3 regions of the Candidatus Pelagibacter sp. PS_43 genome follow, and region 3 is predicted to be linked to each of the others. Evidence: riboswitches for the same ligand, from Rfam matches in the RefSeq annotation. Region 3 holds a riboswitch; each other region holds the start of a gene.
The links. Region 3 has a riboswitch for S-adenosylmethionine ahead of AC5SLL_RS02940 (O-acetylhomoserine aminocarboxypropyltransferase/cysteine synthase family protein). Riboswitches for the same ligand answer to the same signal wherever they lie in the genome.
Positions count from the first base shown of each region.

Region 1: it holds a riboswitch for S-adenosylmethionine, as region 3 does, so the genes downstream of both, AC5SLL_RS02165 (homocysteine S-methyltransferase family protein) here and AC5SLL_RS02940 (O-acetylhomoserine aminocarboxypropyltransferase/cysteine synthase family protein) in region 3, are expected to answer to the same signal.
Region 2: it holds a riboswitch for S-adenosylmethionine, as region 3 does, so the genes downstream of both, AC5SLL_RS01670 (homocysteine S-methyltransferase family protein) here and AC5SLL_RS02940 (O-acetylhomoserine aminocarboxypropyltransferase/cysteine synthase family protein) in region 3, are expected to answer to the same signal.

Region 1 covers NZ_CM182066.1:397,675-402,944, forward strand. Annotated here, with positions in the region: gene AC5SLL_RS02135 (DMT family transporter) at 1-720, opposite strand, end outside; gene AC5SLL_RS02140 (c-type cytochrome) at 799-1,227, shown strand; gene AC5SLL_RS02145 (DUF4396 domain-containing protein) at 1,233-1,670, shown strand; gene AC5SLL_RS02150 (hypothetical protein) at 1,858-2,022, shown strand; gene AC5SLL_RS02155 (hypothetical protein) at 2,216-3,181, opposite strand; gene AC5SLL_RS02160 (DUF1737 domain-containing protein) at 3,623-3,829, shown strand; SAM riboswitch class V at 4,125-4,189, shown strand; gene AC5SLL_RS02165 (homocysteine S-methyltransferase family protein) at 4,256-5,270, shown strand, end outside.
Region 2 covers NZ_CM182066.1:313,780-319,049, reverse strand. Annotated here, with positions in the region: gene AC5SLL_RS01695 (aldehyde dehydrogenase family protein) at 1-110, opposite strand, end outside; gene AC5SLL_RS01690 (DUF1244 domain-containing protein) at 426-671, shown strand; gene moaB (molybdenum cofactor biosynthesis protein B) at 672-1,172, opposite strand; gene AC5SLL_RS01680 (sulfite exporter TauE/SafE family protein) at 1,191-1,937, shown strand; gene AC5SLL_RS01675 (2OG-Fe(II) oxygenase family protein) at 1,967-2,557, shown strand; SAM riboswitch class V at 2,647-2,710, shown strand; gene AC5SLL_RS01670 (homocysteine S-methyltransferase family protein) at 2,720-3,628, shown strand; gene AC5SLL_RS01665 (DUF3726 domain-containing protein) at 3,629-4,063, opposite strand; gene AC5SLL_RS01660 (DUF3726 domain-containing protein) at 4,072-4,239, opposite strand; gene AC5SLL_RS01655 (hypothetical protein) at 4,245-5,270, opposite strand, start outside.
Region 3 covers NZ_CM182066.1:532,160-537,429, forward strand. Annotated here, with positions in the region: gene AC5SLL_RS02915 (integration host factor subunit alpha) at 1-190, shown strand, start outside; gene AC5SLL_RS02920 (MerR family transcriptional regulator) at 180-557, shown strand; gene AC5SLL_RS02925 (50S ribosomal protein L33) at 559-750, shown strand; gene AC5SLL_RS02930 (chorismate mutase) at 752-1,042, opposite strand; gene AC5SLL_RS02935 (COX15/CtaA family protein) at 1,085-2,107, shown strand; gene AC5SLL_RS02940 (O-acetylhomoserine aminocarboxypropyltransferase/cysteine synthase family protein) at 2,118-3,419, opposite strand; SAM riboswitch class V at 3,424-3,492, opposite strand; gene rplM (50S ribosomal protein L13) at 3,632-4,093, shown strand; gene rpsI (30S ribosomal protein S9) at 4,095-4,535, shown strand; gene argC (N-acetyl-gamma-glutamyl-phosphate reductase) at 4,569-5,270, shown strand, end outside.

The DNA.
Region 1 (5,270 bases), 130 kb from region 3:
TCCAACTTTTTCTAACAATCTTAAGTAAAATATAAAAGCAAATATTGAACCAACTATTGATAGATAAGCAAGGGAAGCGATATAACTAAAAGTATATTCAAATAATAATTCAGTACCTTTTATCTGGGTGATTAATAGTGTGACCAGTGATCCATAAAGCATTGAATACGCAAGTGTTGGTATTAATTGAAAGTTATTATTTAAGTTTCTTTGATGAACCATGTTACCTGTTGATGCACTTAGTGTACCAAGTAAGGCTAAAAATAATCCAACATGGGTTCCATTCGCAAAGCTGAAATTGAAAATCTCATCATTAAAGATGATTATAATCCCAATCATTCCAATAGTTGCACCCAGTAAAGTTTTTAAAGATGGTTTCTTTTTAAAATAAAACCCTTCTCCTAAAATATTCATAATGACGACCGTTGAAAAGACAATCGCTGGAAATGCGCTTATTAAATAAGTGTTTGATAAATAAAAGAAAACGTAATTTAGAGAATAAAGACAAACCCCAAATAGCAAAAACCAAAGATGTTGATTAAAAGAGAACTTAAGATTTTTCTTCTTATAAATTAGATAAATAAAGATAACTATTCCAGCTATCAAAAACCTATAGAACACGGATACTAAAGGATCAACGTAGCCTAATTGAAACTTGATGACATACCAAGTAGGAGACCAGCAAAAAAGTGTGACAATAAATAATAAAAAATTGTTCATTAATAAACACTTATAATCAATCAATCTTAAAAAAATATAAGATTAATCTAACAATTTTAATATATAAGTTTAGTTGTTATGAAAAAGATACTTTTAATTTTAACTCTGTTTATATCATTAAGTAGTATTTCTTATTCAGATAATCATTTTCCAATTACCAGAGATTCTGAGTTAATGATTGCTAGAGGTAAAATTGTATACCAAAATAATTGTGCTAGTTGTCACCAAGTTAATTTATCGGGAGCTGAAAATTGGAAGGGTTTAGATGAAGATGGTCATCGTAAAGCACCACCACTAAATGGAACGGGTCATACTTGGCACCATGATGATGAGACATTACATAAAATTATTAAATATGGCTTAGTTGGAATAATTAGTGACTATGAAGGTAAAATGGGTGCTTTTGGAGACAAGTTAAATGACAAAGATATAGATTCAGTTTTAGCCTACATTAAAAGTTTTTGGCCAGATGATTATTACCAACATCAAATAAATTTAAGTAAATAAATTATATGACAACAGATACATTTCATTGGTCTTGTAAACACACCTGGAAAAGAAGTGCCAAAAATACTGCCTGGTGTTTGTTAGGTTGTGCTATTGGTGATTTTGGTACCATTTTATATTTTCAAATAACAGGTATTCCTTGGCCTGTCTTAGCTATTATGACTTTAGCAATTATTAATGGTTTAATTACAAGTATTATTTTGGAAACTATAATTTTGATAAGACAAAATTTTAAATTTAATGATGCTTTAAAAACAGCATTGGGAATGAGTTTTATTTCAATGGTTAGTATGGAAATCTCTATGAATGCTACAGATTATTTTTTAACAGGAGGAGCAATGTTAACGTGGTGGGTAGTACCTATTATGTTAACCGTTGGTTTTTTAACACCTTGGCCGTATAATTACTGGAGACTAAAAAAATTTAATCAAGCGTGTCATTAAATATTGAAATGGTTACAACTTTTGAAATTATATTAGCAGTTATTATCGTTACCTTATCGATTGTCATGCCTATTTATTACACTTATCAAAAAAAGAAAAATCCAAAGGTAGACGATAAACTCTCAGAAAGTACTGAAATTAAAAACTATATTGATAAAATTAATGAGATAACACGCACTAAACGTAAATGAAAAAACGTTTATCTGGTTGCAGTGAGTGTGGAGATGATACAGCCATCTTAACACAAGTAAGCTCTGGACCAGAGGTTATCTTACTTTGTACAGATTGCTATAATCTCAAACATTCAAATGAAACACAAAATCATATTAGCCATGAAGAAGAAAAAAACTAAAAAATTACAGACTAAAAAAACAGAACCAAATTCCTACGGTCTTGGGAAATTTAACTATATGATCTTTAAGTTTTTGTGCTTAAGGTTTAAGCTTAAATAATTAATACTTGAAACTATTTTGCTTAAATTATTAAGCCCTAAGCAATAAATTAAATGCTTAGAGCTAATAATTAAATGTTAATTGTCTTAAAACTTAAAACCAATTATTTGGAATTATGATGTAGTGAATTGCAAGCACAATTCCAACTGACACACTTAATCCGAATATCATTTTAAGAAAGTCTTTACCAATTAGTGGAAACACATATTTGAACTTATAGTCTTTATTCATTGATGCGATTGCTAATTCTCTTCCACATAATAGACCAACAAATACCCAGGTTGTGGACATTGGTAAATCATTAAGCTCTTTAAAGTAATAAAGAACAGCAGCATAAATAATATTAATAATAGTTGCTGATCTTGCATATCTTGTTCCAGTTTTTTCTAAGACAACCTTTTGAATAGTTCCACCATGAATGTAGAAGATATAAAAAAGTAGTGCTGTAAAGTAACCCAGAACAACTAATAAAAGAGCAACATCTAATTGTCTTGGAAGGTATACGGCAATGTTTGCTACATCATGAGATAACCAAACCCACCATAACCAGCCTGAAGTTACCCATACAGAGTTACGCCAAAAGGAAATCCATTTGTCACTAACTTCATCTAATTTTTCATTAATAAATTTAGAGATAACAATCCAACAAATATAAGCAGCAGCTGCAGCTAAACCATAGCCGACAACACTTTTCATAAGCATCTTCTCAAGTACTACCGTTGAGGCAAAAGCTGATAAAACTAAGAAGGTTGTTGAAACAGGTATACCTACTCTTGTTAATATAAGAAGTATTCCTGGTGCCACTGCGTGGTACCATTGTATTTCTTGGAAAGGTATTCTTGTTAATCTACCGTAAGAGATATCTCCATTATTACTGTACCAACCCCAAGTAATAGCAAGTATCATTACAAATGATGCTGCACTAGCAAGAGTGTACCATTTAAACCATTTTTGTTTTGACGCGATAAAAGTTCCCAATGTTTGAATTGAGTCATTTGCAATAACACTGTACCCCGCTAAAGCAAAGCCTACTATCGTATATATTAAGGTCATTTCCATTTTTCTATTTTCCTATTTTATGTTTTTTTTATTGTTTTTCATTTCGAACGATTCTTAGTCTTAAGGTCGATTTAATAGGTTGGTAAAAATATATCTATAGTTAAGTTTATTAGTTTACTTTGGGGAGAGTTGATTCATCAATTTTTATATTATTCGAAGTTGAAGTCTAGCTAGAGAATTTAATAATAAGTTTTAAGAGGAGTTGATTCATCGTTATGTATATTAATTAATGATTTTGTCTAGCTGAATAATAACTTAAATTTCATTTAATAGAGGCTTATAATTAACATAACTATAACGCTTAATGAGTTATATGAATTTACTGATAAAAGTATTTAAAAGATGCTCTATTACAAAAATTCTTAACTAATCTTACTATTTCATTAAGTAACAATCGTCCTAGATATAGACACCCGATTTAGGACTTGTTAAGGTCTGATTATGAAAGGTTATAGATTTATTACAAGTGACGACACTTCAGAATTTTGCCATCGTGTAACGGAGGCCATATCCAATGGATGGAAATTGTATGGTGAACCCAAAATGACTTTTGATAAAAAAAGAGGGGTCATGCGTTGTGCTCAAGCAGTTATAAAAAATTCACCTCAGAAAAAGTATTCCAAAAAGATGAAGCTATCATCGATATAAATGGCAGATCAGATAATACCCTTTGTTTATATGCTAGGGATACTCTTATTAGTACTCCCAGCTTTTCTACAATCTAATTCTAAATTAAAGCAGTTTTTAACTAATCTTAGTATTTGGATTGTCATTATTCTCATAATTTTAACTATTATTTATTTTTTCAATTGACAGTTTGAGAGAAAGTTGATTATATGTGATTGCGCTGAGTTAAGTTAAATTGCAGAGCGCGTTATAAATCCTGCTAAAGCGACGCTTCAACCACCGCTTTAGACAGGTGGTTTTTTTTTATCTTTCATAAAATTAAGCCGGGCAGTTGAACCATATTGTGCGCCCTGCATTTGCTTAAGCACTAAAAAGGAGAAAAGAGGCCTATGAATATAACCTCTGATTATTTTGTGACCTTTTTTCTCCAAAACAAGAGGAAAAAAAATGAGCACAAATAAATTAAAAGAAAGATTAGATAAAGGACCTGTTATATGCGCAGAAGGTTTTTTATTTGAGATAGAAAGACGTGGCTATATGTCATCAGGGGAATTTGTTCCAATGGTGTCATTAGATCATCCTGAAGTTTTAGAAAATTTACATAGAGAATTTCAACACGCAGGATCTGATGTAGTTGAGGCCTTTACTTATAATGGACACAGAGAAAAAATGCGTGTTATTGGTAAGGAAGAACTTCTCGAACCACTAAATCGTTCAGCATTAAAAATTGCTAAAAAAGTAGCACTAGATACTCCTAAAGGATCAAAACCAAATTTGATGGCAGGTAATATTTCAAATTCAAATATCTGGAAACATAATGATCCACAATCTCAAAAAGAAGTTGAAGGAATGTTTACAGAGATGATTGGTTGGGCCGTTGAAGAAGGTGCTGATATGTTAATTGGTGAAACTTTTTATTATGCTGAAGAAGCTTTTAAAGCTTTAGAGATAATGAAAAAAACAGGTTTACCAACTGTATTAACCATATCCCCAATGGGTGAAAATAAAATGAGAGATGGAAAATCAGTTGTTGATACCTGTAAAGAGCTAGAGCAATTAGGGGCTGATGTTGTTGGTTTAAATTGTTTTAGAGGACCTGCTACTATGTTTCCTTTTTTAAAAGAAATTAGAAAAGCAGTTAAATGTCATGTTGGAGCTTTACCTATTCCTTATAGAACCAGTGAAGATTACCCAACATTTTTTAATCTACCAGATAGAAGTAATTGTCAGTGTCCATCACCTCATGGAAGAACGTTTCCAACAGCATTGGACCCACATTTTTGTAATAGATATGAAATAGGTAAATTTGCAAAAGATGCTTATGAGCTAGGTATTAATTACCTTGGAGTATGTTGTGGAGCAAACCCAATGTTGATTAGGGAAGTTGCTGAATCTATTGGTTTAACTGTTCCAGCAAGTAAATATCGAGAGAACATGGAAAATCATTTTATGTATGGAAAAA
Region 2 (5,270 bases), 220 kb from region 3:
AATTTACCCCCTATAAAATTTCCATATTGCTCTTTAAAAGGAAATTTAACTTTAAGGTGAGATGTATCCAGTAAAGGAGACTTCCCAGCTTTGATTGTTTCTGTACTCATCTTTTTTACCTTTCTTGTTTTTTTATTTTTTAGCGTATTATTTATTCTAGAATTTTTAGAACGCTTCTTAGTCGCAGACCTTTTGGTCACAACTTTTTTATTTTTTTTTATTTTTCTAGATCTATTGACCAACTTAGATTTTTTCTTTTTGGCCTTAGTTTTTTTCTTTTTGGCTTTTTTTTTCTTTTTAGTCGCCATAATTAATTTAACCAAAGAAACTGCGTAGGATCTACTTTTATAAAAATTTTATTTCTACCAACGATTGAATTAAACCTACATCTTGTGCTTAATTAAAATGTGTCTAATATTTTATTTATGACTAAAGATAAAAAACAAGAATTACAATCAGCTACTTTTGAGAGACTACTTAAACATTTAAATGAGAGAAAAGATGTTCAAAATATAGATATTATGAACCTTGCTGGTTTTTGTAGAAACTGTTTATCAAAATGGTATCGAGAAGAAGCTGAGAAAAGAGGCGTTGAAATTTCAGACCTAGATGCACGTGAGCATGTGTATGGTATGCCTTATTCTGAGTGGAAAGAAAAATATCAAAAATAATTATTTTTCTTTAAGTCTTGGAAATAACTCTACAAAATTACAAGGTTTATGATTTACATCTAACTGGTGTTTTAAAATTCCATCCCAGGCATCCGTGACCCCACCTGAAGATCCTGGTAAAGCAAACACATACTTACCGTTAGCCAGTACAGCACAAGCTCTAGATTGAATGGCAGATGTACCAACTGTTTTTAAACTTATCGTTCTAAACACCTCTCCAAAACCTGGAATATGTTTGTCAGCTATCTCGTTTATTGCCTCTGGTGTAATATCTCGACCCGTAAGTCCAGTGCCACCTGTTGTAATTACAACGTCTATATCAGATTGATTGATCCAATCTTTAATGATTTTAATAATCTCTTCCTTGTTATCTTTACAAATTTTTCTATCTACCAATTTATGTTTAGCCTCCTCTATTTTTTTTACTAAGATCGCACCTGACTTATCATTCTCAAAAGTTCTGGTGTCCGTAACAGTTAAAAGTGCTATATTTACAATCATAAATTTAAAATAATTATTATGATTATATTATCATTTTTATTTCTTCTAACAGCAACTTTATACTCTAGTGTTGGATTTGGTGGTGGTTCTACGTATTTAGCTCTTCTGTTAATTTGGGATGTTCCTTACTTAATCTTTCCTGTAATTGCCCTCTTTTGTAATATTATTGTCGTATCAGGAAATTGTATTAATTATATTAAAGCTGGAAATATTAATCTTAAGATCCTTGCCCCATTTTTAATATCATCTGTACCACTTGCATTTATAGGTGGCTCTTTATCAATAAATAAAGAAATTTTTGAAATTTTACTTTTTGTAGTCTTAACACTAGCAGGAGCTCTACTTCTTGTGAAATTTAAATCTTTTGATCAAAAGATTGAAGTTTATAAAAAGATACCAAAAATGTTATCATCATTAATAGGCGCATCTATTGGATTTGTGTCTGGTGTAGTTGGAATTGGTGGTGGAATTTTCTTAAGCCCCATATTGTTATTGATTAGAGCAGATAAAGTAAAAAATATTGCAACTGCCGCATCATTATTCATACTGATTAATTCTCTATCAGGTCTTGCTGGTCAATCTACAAAGTCATCAACAATAAATGGGCTTTACGATTATTGGCCTTTATTTCTGCTTGTTTTAATAGGCGGTCAACTAGGAAATTATTTAAATCTTAAAATTTTTCCTGCAAGAATGTTGGCTCTAGTGACATCAGCACTTGTCATATTTGTCGCTATTCGAATAGGATTGAAGTTGTTTGCATAACGGAAGTATTAAATTATTATAGATAAAATATGAAAACATTTAGAGCTTTTGGACCAACTATAGGAAAAACAAAGTTATCCAAAAAAATTATTAGTATATTAAATAATCACGTTGATAAGACCCAATCATCTATAAAAAATGATTATAGTTCTAAACTAGCAAGTCAAATTAAGAGTGAAATTAAGATACCTAAAACAATAGTTAATAAAAATTTGTCTAAAGAAATAATAAAAAATATCAAAGTTTATCTTGATAAGTCAGAAGTTAAAAAAATTAAAGAAATTAAGATAATTAACCTATGGGTAGTAAGACAATTAAAAAATGAGTATAACCCCATTCATTATCATGGAGGACAATTATCAGGGGTTGGCTATCTTAAAATCCCAAAAGATATGAATCAAAATAAATTTCTTAAGAATAAAAAGATTAAAACTAATGGAACTATTGATTTTATCAATGGTCAGAAAAATTTTTTAAGTAAAAGCATCTACAATTTAAACCCTAAATTAGGGGATTTATTAATTTTTCCCAATTATTTAATGCACACAGCTTACCCATTTAATGTTGATGGTGAGAGAAGATCTTTTTCATTTAATGCTAAAATATTATTTAAGAAGTGATTTACTAATCAGTCTATTAGATATATAAATACACTAACCGATTTGATCCATATTGCAGGTACTAACTGCTAAAAAGGAAATCATTAGATAATTGGTAAAGGTAGTTGGACTATATTGTGCACCTGGCATAAAGCCAAAGCACTAAAAAAGTAAGGAGTAAGAATGGATATTAATTTTTTTAAAACAACACGAATTCTAGATGGTGGTATGGGGCAAGAATTATTAGCTCGTGGTATGAAGCCTAATGGAACATTGTGGAGTGCTAATGCATTACTTAAAGAAGAATATCATCAGCTATTATTAGATACTCATTTAGATTTTATTAAAGCTGGAGCTGAAGTTATTGTTACCACAACTTTTACAACTAGAAGGGTTAGGTTACGTGATAATAAAGTTGAGGATAAATTTGAATACCTAAATAAAAAAGCTGGGGAGATAGCTCAAAAAGCTAAAAAACAATTTCCACATATTTTTATAGCCGGGGGTCTTCCACCTCAATATTTAACTTACGAAGAAGATACGAGAGCAGATGAAGAAATTAAACAAAATTTTTATGATCAAGCAAAATTACTTGATCCATATGTTGACTTTTTTTATTTAGATGTTTTATCAAGTGTTAAAGAATTCAAACTAGCAATTGAAGCAATCCAGAATTTCAAAAAACCTTATCTGATGGGTGCGCACATATCTGAGGGTGTCAATCTTCCAAGTGGTGAAAAAATATCTGATATTATAAATAATATTGACCACAAAAATTTACTTGGGGTAATCTTGTCTTGTATTTCACCTGAAAATTTTTCTAAAAATTTGGAAGAGGTTAGAAATTTGGGTATTCCTTTTGGATTTAAGTTTAATGCATTTGAAACAACCAAGCCCAAAAATGGATATACTAATCACTATAATAAAAGCAAAACAGGAAATCCAAATGAGTTTTTAGGTCAAAGAAAAGATTTAACACCTGAATTTATGGCTAAATTTGTTAAAAAATTTAAAGATGATGGTGCTACTATTTTAGGTGGATGTTGTGAAACAAGGCCATCTCATATTAAAGCAATGAGTGAAATTAGATAGCTAATCGTTATCTGTTAATCCAGCACCAGCTCCACTTTGTTTTAATGACTCATTTTCTTCAACAAATGTTTCCTCTGAAAGTTTATAAAGTTCATTCCATTCTTCAATATTAAAGGAATCTCTATTTTCAATAACTTTAAAATAAATATTGTCAGCATTCTCAATAATTTCATTTTTTGTATAATTTGAATAAATATTATTATTAAAGTTTAATAGAAACTCTTTATCATCAATCTTTAAGAAAATTCTTTTTCCAATTACTGCTGTAGCTCGACTTATAAATGGTAAGAAAAGTAAAGGATAGAGTACCTTTTTAAAGTTTATCTGGTTTAAATTTTCTAAAGTTTTAATTTGATCTAAAACATTTACTCCAGCAATTATTGGACAATATCCGTCTCTATTTGCTATGTTGTCTTGATTAATCATACTAATCATATCAAGGCTTAATTTTTTTTTTTCTTAAAAAAACTATTAAGATTTTTAATTCCAGGCAGATTGAAAATCTCGAGCAATCTTATATTCTTTGCAACTTCTTCTGCAATGCCCCAGGAATAACCGGCAGCTCTACTTGCTCTTTTTGAAACAGTTTCAATTTCACTTAAAGACTTCATCTTCTTTAATTATAAACCCAATACTCGTCATAGTTTTTTAATTGTTCTGGTAAGGGCGCGCCTTGAAACATGCATATTCTTAACCATTTATCAGAGCGTGGATCAAATTTTAAAGCCCCAAAAAATGACAATTTTAATCTCAACATATCAATTGGTACAATTGTTTTACCAATTGTATTATCCTGTATTTCTGAATAAGGAAATTTTTCAACTATAAATGCCCTTCTAATAACATGTCTCAATTCGTTATTGGTTGATAAAAATTTAGCAATAGTCCAATTATTATTAGTTTCTAATAATACTTCATATAATCGTTTAATATCTCGAGCGATTGCAAGAGGCTGCTCTAATTCTGCACCCATTTCATCAAATCTATTTGCTAATCTTGGCTCCTCTTTATTTTTTGATATAAACCAAAAATTTAAATTATTTTCATCTTTAGAGAAATCTAAATCTAAAATATCTGGATATTTATTTTCTATAATTTTTCTTAATTCTTCTACAGTTCTATCAGTTGGAATATTAAAGTAATTTTCTTCCTCTGAGCTCATTCCTTTAATAAGTGATGAGACAATATCATCATATGGCTCCATCATCATTGAAACAACATACTCAATACATTCCTCACAATATTTCTTTTCTAAATGCGAGTACAATTCATTAAAAGCATAATCTTGATCAAAATCAAAATTTTGATCTAAAAACAAAATAAGTCTATTTAAATCTTCAAGTAAAGACTTAATCTTATTTATTTGATACTCACTCTCAGTATTCCAAGAAGTAATATTTTTTATTGATTTTTTTAAACATTCTAAAAAAATATTCTGATCTTTTTTTGATACTTTTTTTATTTCTCTTATTTTTTTTAGAGCAATTTCTCTTGCTGATATCCAATTATTTAAAAGTGTTGGATGATTAACAATAAATGGGGCCATGCCAAGTCCAGTTGAATTTCCAATACCTAAACTTTTACAAATATTTTCATCAAGCTTTACAGCTTTTTTTGGATTTTTAGTTTTTGCAACATGATT
Region 3 (5,270 bases):
GGAAAATTTAAAGATTGAAAAAAAACTTAAACTTTCAAAATTTGGTACGTTTTCTATAAGACAAAAAAAAAGTAGAGTTGGAAGAAATCCTAAAACTAAAGAAGAAGCGGCTATATCTGATAGAAATGTTGTTTTATTTAAAGCTTCTAAAGAGTTTAAAGATTTAGTAAATTCTATAAATGATCAATAAAAATTTAGATGCTTACAAATCAATAGGTGAGGTTGCTAAAATTCTAGATTTAGTAAATGCCAAAAAGGGTACTTTAAATACTCATACCATAAGGTTTTGGGAAAAAGAATTTAAACAGATCAAACCAAAAATTCTCAATGGTAATAGAAGATACTATAATAATCAGACTATAGAAGTTCTTAAAAAAGTTAAATTTTTACTTAAAGAACAAGGAATGACAATCAATGGAGTTAAAAAAGTTCTCAATTCTGACAAATCTTTAAACCTTGACGAATTATCAAATAATTCTATAAGTGCTAATTATAATATAAGAAATAAATTAAAAAATATTTCTAACTTAGTAAAACAAATTAAAAAGCTTAAATAGTATGGCAAAAAAAACACACGTTAAAGTAAGATTGGTCCCTGAAGCTAAACCTGATAGTCCTTTTTTCTATTATGTAAAAAAGCCAGCGGGCGGTGAAAAAGCTAAAGTTAAATTGTCTGCTAAAAAATACAATCCATCAACTAGAAAACATGAAATGTTTGTGGAGAAAAAACTACCACCACACAGTAAATAGTTTATTTCTTCTTAAAGTTTCTCTTCTCGTAATCAATAAAAGACCAAATCATATTCTTCCAAATTCTGTTCGTAATTTTTGGATCAATTTTTGTCTTGATTGATTTTTTTTTAATTTTTTTAAGTATATAGCTTATTCTTGTTTTATCGATTATTTCTTTTTTATAAATTTTTACTTTTAAAACTTCATTTACTAAAAGCGATCTTTTTTTAATAAGTTTAAGCAGATCATTATCTAATTTATCAAGTTTTATTCTTAATTGGGTAAGTTTTTTTTTATTAGTAGGCGACATTTAATCAATTGGTTATTAAAATAATTATTATAAGTATAATTTATGTTTGTAAATAGCGACAACTATATAAAATATTTAAAGATATGGTTAATAGGACTATTTTTGCTAATTGTTCTTATGGTTGCGGTAGGTGGCTTAACCAGATTAACTGACTCAGGCTTATCCATTACGGCATGGGAGCTTTTTTCAGGTATATTGCCACCACTTAATTCAAATGATTGGAATATGTATTTTGAAGAATATAAAAAAATTCCAGAGTATAAAAATATTAACTATGGAATGTCTTTAAACGAATTTAAAGTAATTTTTTATTGGGAGTATGCTCATAGATTATTAGCACGTATTGTTGGCTTGTTTACCCTAATACCTTTAATTTTTTTTTGGATTAAATATAGAGATTCTAATTTTTATTCTAATAAATATTTTTTGATATTTTTTCTTATATGTTTGCAGGGATTTTTAGGTTGGTTTATGGTTACAAGTGGATTAACACAAAATAATGATGTTAGTCATTTTAGATTAGCAATTCACTTATCACTTGCACTTTTTATCTTATGTTTAATTTTTTGGTATATTTTAGATTTTTTTGATATTCAAAAAATAGATTATAAAATTCCACAATCCTTATTGTTATTTATTTTTTTATTGATTGTTATTCAAATTATATTGGGCGCTTTTCTTTCAGGTTTAAATGGAGGTTTAATTTATAATACTTGGCCAGATATGAATGGTACTTTTTTTCCAAATGATGTTTTATTATTAGATCTTTTTACCTCTGAGTCATTTTATAATACTTCTATTATTCAATTTTTACATAGATCAACTGCCTATCTGCTTGTGATCCTTGTTATGATTATTAACTATTTATTTATTAAAGAAGGAGTTGCCATAAAGAATATAATTCTTTTTGATATAGCTTTACTTATTCAAATATTATTAGGAATCGTTACATTAATGTCTGGTGTAGAGATAAAGTATGCATCACTACACCAGTTAGGTTCTATTTTTGTATTAACAACCTATATTTTACTCATTTATAAAAACTCAAGAGGTTTTTTAAAATGATAAAGAATTGTTATGAAGCACTAAGTGCTTGATCAAGATCATCTATTATATCGTCAATATGTTCTAATCCTATACACAGTCTTATATATCCAGGTGTAACTCCTGCAGCACTTAATTCTTGCTCCGTGAGTTGGCTATGAGTTGTCGTTGCCGGATGTATAGCTAAGCTTCTAGCATCTCCTATATTTGCTACATGATAAAACATTTTTAAAGCTTCTATAAATTTCTTACCAGACTCAATGCCACCTTTTAGTTCTATTCCTATTAAAGCACCATTTCCTCCATCAAGATATTTTTTTGCTCTTTTTCCAATATCTCCCTCATACTTAGTTGGGTAAATCACTCTAGAAACTTTTTTATGATTAGATAAATGATCCACTGTTTTTTCCGCATTAGAGCAATGTTGTTTCATCCTCAAGGCTACTGTTTCAAGTCCTTGAATTATTCCAAAAGCATTATCAGGAGCTAATGCAGCTCCAAGATCTCTCAAAAGAGTAACTCTTGCTCTAACAGCAAAGGATACATTGGCGCCAGTTAATTCAGGAACTGCCTTACCCCATACTACGCCACCATAACTTGCATCAGGTTCATTAAACAAGGGTTGTCTTTTTGGATTGGCTGTCCAATCAAAATTTCCACCATCAATTAGTGCTCCACCTACAACTGTACCATGTCCACCTATATATTTTGTAAGTGAGTAAACCACTATTGCAGCTCCATGCTCTATAGGCTTACAGATGATAGGGGCGGCGGTGTTATCAACTATTAATGGAATATTATATTTTTTTCCAATATCAGAAACTTCTTTAATAGGAAATACTCTTAAATATGGATTGGGCAATGTTTCTCCATAAAAAGCTCTAGTTTTATCATCTATTGCTTTTTCAAAGTTTTTAGGATCTGCTGGATCAGCATATCTAACTTCAATACCAAGCTTGCTCAATGTATGAGTAAACAATGAAACAGTTCCACCATAAAGATCTGTAGAACTAACAATATTATCCCCAGCTTGAGCAACATTCAAAATAGCAAATGTTGAAGCTGTTTGACCCGAAGAAACAGTTAAACTTGCTAATCCACCATCTAAGGCAGCTAGTCTTTTTTCAAGAACATCATTGGTTGGATTCATAATTCTTGTGTAGATATTTCCAAACTCTTTTAGACCAAATAAATTGGCTGCATGCTCAGTGCTATCAAATAGATATGAAGTTGTTCTATAAATTGGGACAGCTACAGCTTTTGTAGTTGGGTCACTTCTATAATCACCACCATGTAATGCGATAGTTTCTGGGTTTTGTCTTTTTGTACTCATCTTAATACTCCTTTTTTAGTACTTTTGCTTTATGCAAGGCGTACAATACAGTTCAAATGCGCCTACCGAAAATGTGGGTAAAAAATCCATTTTAGCAATTATTAGCCTGCAATAGGAACAAATCGGCAAATAAAAATTACCATTAAATGGCTATATTGCAAGAGAAATATAAAATTGACTTTATAATTATTAATAGTATTAATCCACGCTCTATGACTAAATTTTTAAAAAGTAGCGAATTAACAAGTAATTGGTTTGAAATTGATGCTAAAGGAGCAGTTGTTGGAAGACTAGCATCTATAATAGCAATGATTGTTAGGGGAAAAAACAAAACTACTTACACACCTCACATGGATGATGGTGACTTTGTAGTTGTTAAAAATATAGAACATGCAAAATTTACTGGAAAAAAATTTAAAGACAAAAAATACTATAGACATACGGGCCACCCAGGTGGAATTAAAGAAATAACTCCTGAAAAACTATTAGAAAAGAATAAACCAGGAGAGACTTTAAAATTAGCGGTTAAAAGAATGTTACCAGGAGGTGTTCTTGGTAGAAAGCAACTAACTAAAGTTAAAATTTATGCTGGTGAAGAGCATCCTCATGCAGCTCAAAATCCTAAACTTTTAGATTTAGGAAAATTAAATAGCAAAAATTTAATTAGAAATTAATATGGAACAAACAGCACAAACAATATCAAAAAAACCTAAGATCAAGTTAGATTTTAAAGATAGCAAATATGCTACTGGCAGAAGAAAAAAATCAATTGCTAAAATTTGGTTAAAAAAAGGGACCGGTAAAATTTATGTTAATGGTCGAACAATGGATGAATACTTCACTAGTGGTAGTCATAAAATGCAAATTACTAGACCTTTTGAAATTATTAATCAAGCAACAGCATATGATGTTAGATGTAGTGTTGCTGGAGGCGGTCACACTGGACAGGCAGGAGCAATGGTTCACGGTATTGCAAAAGCCTTAATATTATTTGACTCAGAACTAAGAAGTACACTAAAAACAGAGAAACTTAACACCAGAGACTCAAGATCTGTTGAAAGAAAAAAACCTGGTCGTAAAAAAGCTAGAAGAAGCTTCCAATTCTCGAAAAGATAATTTTTTTTTATTTCAAAATAGTTATAATAAACAATGCCTAAGCTTAATGTTTTAGTTGCTGGTTCAACTGGTTATATCGGTGTTCAATTAATAAGATTATTAGTTAAGCACAAAAATATTAATATAAAATATTTGTGTGGTAGCTCATCTGTTGGTAAGAAAATTACTAGTTATGAAAAATCATTAAAATCAAAAAATTTACCCAAGATTACTAAATTTAATAAATCATTTTTAAAAGAAGTTGATTTGGTATTTACCGCATTACCAAATGGTGAAGCTCAATCTATATCAAATAGTTTATTAAAACATAATGTGTTGATTGATTTGGCAGCAGATTTTAGACTTAATAATGCATCCTTATATCTAAAATGGTATAAACAAAAACACAGATCAATTTCAAATATTAAAAAATCTATATATTCATTACCTGAAATTACAGGTGAAAAAGTTAAAAATTTTAATATTATTGGTTGCCCGGGTTGTTATCCAACATCAATATTGTTACCGTTAATTCCATTGATTAAAAAAAATTTAATTAAAGTTAATAATATAATTATAGACTCTAAATCGGGATATTCTGGAGCTGGAAGAGGAGTACATGACAAATATAAAAATAAAAACCTTTATGAATCTTTAAGTGCCTACGGTGTTGGTTTTCATCGTCACAATTCTGAAATACAACAAGAGTTTAATTTTTTTACAAAAAAGAAAGTAAATTTTACTTTTACTCCACAT